Regions from separate parts of the Promicromonospora kroppenstedtii genome, predicted to be linked through region 1. Evidence: riboswitches for the same ligand, from Rfam matches in the RefSeq annotation. Region 1 holds a riboswitch; the other holds the start of a gene.
The links. A riboswitch is a leader RNA that binds a small molecule or an ion and turns the genes downstream of it on or off. The one in region 1 is predicted to bind thiamine pyrophosphate.
Positions count from the first base shown of each region.

Region 2: linked by a shared signal. The riboswitch ahead of thiM (hydroxyethylthiazole kinase) and the one ahead of ACH47X_RS23625 (YkoF family thiamine/hydroxymethylpyrimidine-binding protein) in region 1 are both predicted to bind thiamine pyrophosphate.

Region 1 covers NZ_JBIRYI010000018.1:59,590-61,781, reverse strand. Annotated here, with positions in the region: gene ACH47X_RS23635 (flavoprotein) at 1-343, shown strand, start outside; gene ACH47X_RS23630 (hypothetical protein) at 327-779, opposite strand; TPP riboswitch at 837-945, shown strand; gene ACH47X_RS23625 (YkoF family thiamine/hydroxymethylpyrimidine-binding protein) at 1,004-1,678, shown strand; gene ACH47X_RS23620 (ECF transporter S component) at 1,671-2,192, shown strand, end outside.
Region 2 covers NZ_JBIRYI010000001.1:518,398-520,589, forward strand. Annotated here, with positions in the region: gene thiE (thiamine phosphate synthase) at 1-352, opposite strand, end outside; gene thiM (hydroxyethylthiazole kinase) at 349-1,191, opposite strand; TPP riboswitch at 1,181-1,278, opposite strand; gene ACH47X_RS02330 (TetR/AcrR family transcriptional regulator) at 1,342-1,914, opposite strand; gene ACH47X_RS02335 (aldo/keto reductase) at 2,039-2,192, shown strand, end outside.

The sequences.
Region 1 (2,192 bases):
CTCGCTGCCCGACCCGGACGCCGTGGTTGTGGCCCCGGCGACGTACAACACGCTCACGAAATGGGCGCTGGGCATCGCCGACACCTACGTGCTGACCCGCCTGGCCGAGCAGGTCGGACGCCGCGTCCCGATCGTGGCCGCGCCCTACGTCCACACCAGGTTCGCCGCGCACCCGACCTACGAGGGCAGCCTCGCGACGCTGAAGCAGTGGGGCGTGCGCCTCGTGATCGGCCCGGGCGAGCCGCACGAACCGGGTGCCGCCGAGCCGGACGACTTCCCGTGGGCGGAGATCCTGGAGACGGTGACCTCGGCCCGTGAAGGAGCGGTCACGCCTCGACCGTGACCTCCACGGCGACGTCGTCGGCGTCGAACCGCACGGTCGGCCAGTAGCCGTCCAGGAAGTGCTGCCCGCACGAGTCGTCGAGGTGCAGCACGACGTCGCCGTCGGCGAGCACCTCCACGGTCTGCAGGACGAGGTCGCGCGCCGCCTCGGCGAGCTCGTCCGCGGTCGGCTCCTCGGTGCTGAACTCGTTGACGACGGCGTCGGTCGCGCGCCGGTGCCAGCCCGCGCGGTCCGCGTAGACCGCCGCGACGCGCGGCAGCAGGGCGGACGCCGCAGCGGCGTCGGTCGCGTTCAGCATGAGCCCGGGCTCGCCGTCGGCCGTGTCGGCGTCTGCCGAGTACCAGTCGTGGACCAGGGTCTCGCCGCTGGTCAGCGTGGTTGTGGCACGGGCGAGCTCGCCCCAGGGGGACGGGACGGTCGCGGCGTCGTCGGGCATGCGCCGATGCTAGCGAGCGGACGCGTGCCGACCACGCCCGGCCCTGCTGTTACGGTGAGCGCAGTGCACGGGAGTCCGGTATGCCGGGCTGAGAGGGAGTACTCGAACTCCGACCGTTGAACCTGATCCGGATCATGCCGGCGCAGGAAGCGACTCAGGACGTGGGGCCGTCAGGTGCCCGTCCTCCTGTGCCGACGGACATCCGACGGACAGGGAGCACCCCGATGGCAGACCTTGCCACCAGTACCGATGCCACCAGCACCGACGAGACGGCCGGGCTGCGCGGCGACCCGATGCGCTTCGGCGTCGGCGCCCGCATCACCGCGGCGGTCATGTCGGACGACTACGTCGACGTGATCCTGGGCGCGCTGCGCGAGACCGACAGCACGGGGCTGGTCGTCGAGACCGGCGACGTGAGCACCTACGTGGGCGGCTCCGAGACCGACCTGCTGCGGTACGTCACCGACCTGACGGCCGGGATCGCGGCGTCGGGCAAGCACGCCGCCATCACCGTGCACCTCTCCCGGGGCTGCCCGGGGGAGGTGGTCTGCGAGCTGCCCGGCGGCGCGGGGCCGCGCGTCACCGAGGTGCCGGAGGGCCGCGACACGGGCCGGTTCGTCACGGCCGAGTGGGCCCTGTACCCCCTCGCCGACGACGTCCGCGCCGACGTGACGCCCGACCACATGCGCGACATCTACGCCGCGATCGAGCTGGCCAAGGAGAACGGCACGTTCCACGGTTCGCAGCACTTCGTCACGCGCCTGGAGGGCGACGCCGGCCGCGTGCTCGCCAGCGCGTTCGCCGGGTGGGTCCTCGCGGGCCGCACGGTCCAGCACGTGACCAGCCACCTCACCCTCTCGGTGAACAGCCCGAGCCACGCGGGCGGCACCCATGAGTGAGACGACGGAACGCCGTCGCGCGCGGCTGCCCCTGCGCGACATCGTGCTCATGGTGATGCTCGGCGTCGTCTTCGGGTTCCTGTACTGGGCGCTCGTGCAGGCGTGGAACGGGCTCGCCGTGGCCATGGGGCCGGCCGGCGACCTGGCCCAGCACGTGCTGCTGGGCGGCTGGCTGCTGGTGGCGCCGATCGCGGTCGCGATCATCCGCAAGCCCTTCGTCGGCATCATCGCCGAGGTGATCGCGTCGGTGGTCGAGGTGGTCTTCCTCGGCTCGCCGGTCGGGCCGCTCCTGCTGGTGGCCGCCGCGATCCAGGGCGCGGGCAGCGAGCTGCCGTTCGCGCTCACGCGCTACCGGAAGTTCGGGTGGGGCGTCTACGCGCTCTCGGGCGTGCTCGGCGCGGGCCTCGTCTTCGTGTGGTCCGCGTTCCGGTTCGACTGGTACGGGCAGGACATCCTGGCGCTGCGGCTCGGCCTCCAGCTCGTGTCCGGCCTGGTGCTGGGCGGGCTGCTCGCC
Region 2 (2,192 bases), on a different contig from region 1:
CCGGCGTGCTCACGCTGAGCCCGAGGTGCCGGTCCGGGCCCAGGAGCCGGCGCGCCGAGACGGGGTCCAGGTCGCGCTGGCCCACGTGGGCGCCGTCGGCGTCGATCGCGAGCGCGACGTCGACCCGGTCGTCGACGACCAGCGGCACCCCGAGCGGCCGGAGCAGCGCGACCAGCGCGCGGCCGAGGTCCACGAGCTCGCGCGTGCTCGCCGCCGGGTCGCGGAGCTGGACGGCGGTGATGCCGCCGTCGACCGCCGCGCCGACCGTGGCGACGACCCCCGTGGGGCCGCCGCACTGCTGGGTGTCGGTGACCAGGTAGACGGACGGGTCGAGGCGGATCCGGGCGCTCACGCGCCGGCCCGCGCGACCGTGGTCGGGGAAGACCCCGCCGTGGACTCGTCCACCAGCCCGGCGCCGAACCCGACCGTCTCGGGGTCGACGTCGAACACGCGGTCCACCAGCTCGACGGCGAAGCTGCCGGGCGTCGCCGACGTCGTGCGGTCCGCGGCGACGCAGAGCCAGGCCGTGGCGGCCGTCGCGGCGAGCAGCCGGTCCTCGGTGACGGCGGCGCACGCCGCGACCAGCGCGCCGAGCGAGCAGCCGACCCCGGTCACGCGCGTCATCAGGGAGCTGCCCGCCCGGACGCGGACGACGCGCTCACCGTCGGTGATCAGGTCGGACGCGCCGCTCACGGCGATCACGGCACCGGAGGACCGGGCCAGGCCGAGCGCGACGTCCCGCACGCCGTCCGGCGTGTCCAGGGAGTCGACGCCGCGGCCGCCGGCCCCGCCCGCGAGCGCCTGGATCTCGGACGCGTTGCCGCGCACGACGGCAGGGCCGCGGGCGTAGAGCTCGGCGGCGAGCCGCGTGCGCAGCGGGAGCGCGCCGATGGCCACGGGGTCGAGCACCCAGGGCACGCCGGCGGCGGTGGCGCCGTCGACGGCGGCCCGCATGCCGTCGGCCTGGCGGCCCTCGACGGTGCCGAGGTTGATCAGCAGCCCGCCGGCGACGCCGGCCATGATCGGCGCCTCCTCGGGGTCGGCGACCATGGCTGGTGCCGCGCCGGCGGCGAGCAGCATGTTGGCGGTGAAGCCCGTGACCACGACGTTGGTCACGCAGTGCACCAGTGGGGCGGTGTCGCGCACCGCGGTGACGACCGACGCGACGGCGTCGGGCAGGACTGAGCCCATGAGGCGTTCCCTTCGCTAGCACTACCTAGATCAGGTTCCACGGGTGCATCTCAGCCGGGCTGGTGCCCTGCGCCCCGCGCCATTGGGTGCCGACCTTATACGGCTTCGGCGGGTGTCCGGAACCGTCGGTGCGTGCTGGAAGGGGAGGGGTCAGGCCCGGTGCTGCAGCCCGTCGACGAGCAGGTCGAGCATGCGGCGGCCGTGGTCGGGCTCCTCGTCGTTCATGGTCACCGACAGCTTGGACACGGCGTAGAGCAGGTCCTTGGGGCTGGCGACGGCGCGGATGGCGCCGGCCGCGGCGGCGGCGTCGAGCAGGGAGCCGACGGCGGGGCCGAGCCGGCCCATGAAGTACGCGGGCAGCGCGTCGAACGTCGGGTCGCCGGAGTGCAGTGCGGAGGCGAGCCCGCGCTTGGTCGCGAGGAACTCGGTGTACCGGTGGAGCCACTTCTCCAGTGCGACGACGGGTTCGTGGGCGGCGGCCAGGGCGGGGGCGGCGTCGGCGGTGGCGTCGACCTCGGCCTGGAAGACGGCCTTGACCAGGTCGGACCGCTTGGGGAAGTGGCGGTAGAGCGTGCCGACGCCGACGCCCGCGAGGTCGGCGATCTCCTTCGCGGGCGCGTCCACGCCGGACGTGCCGAAGACCTGCTTGGCGGCGTCGAGCAGCGCGCCGATGTTGCGCTGCGCGTCGCGGCGCAGGGGGCGCTGCTCTGTGTGCTGGGTCACTTCTCTCCCGATCCGTTGCTAACCGGAACGCCTTTCCATATAGTTCTGGAAGAGCGTTCCGCTTAGTTCCAGACTACGGCATCGCGGGTGCGCTCACCAGACCTCTCGACCCCAGGAGGGCCCCATGCAGTACCGCAACCTCGGCCGGACCGGCATCAAGGTCAGCCCCTACGCGCTCGGCGCGATGATGTTCGGCGCGATCGGCAACCCCGACCACGACGAGTCGGTCAAGATCATCCACAAGGCGCTCGACGCGGGCATCAACTTCATCGACACGG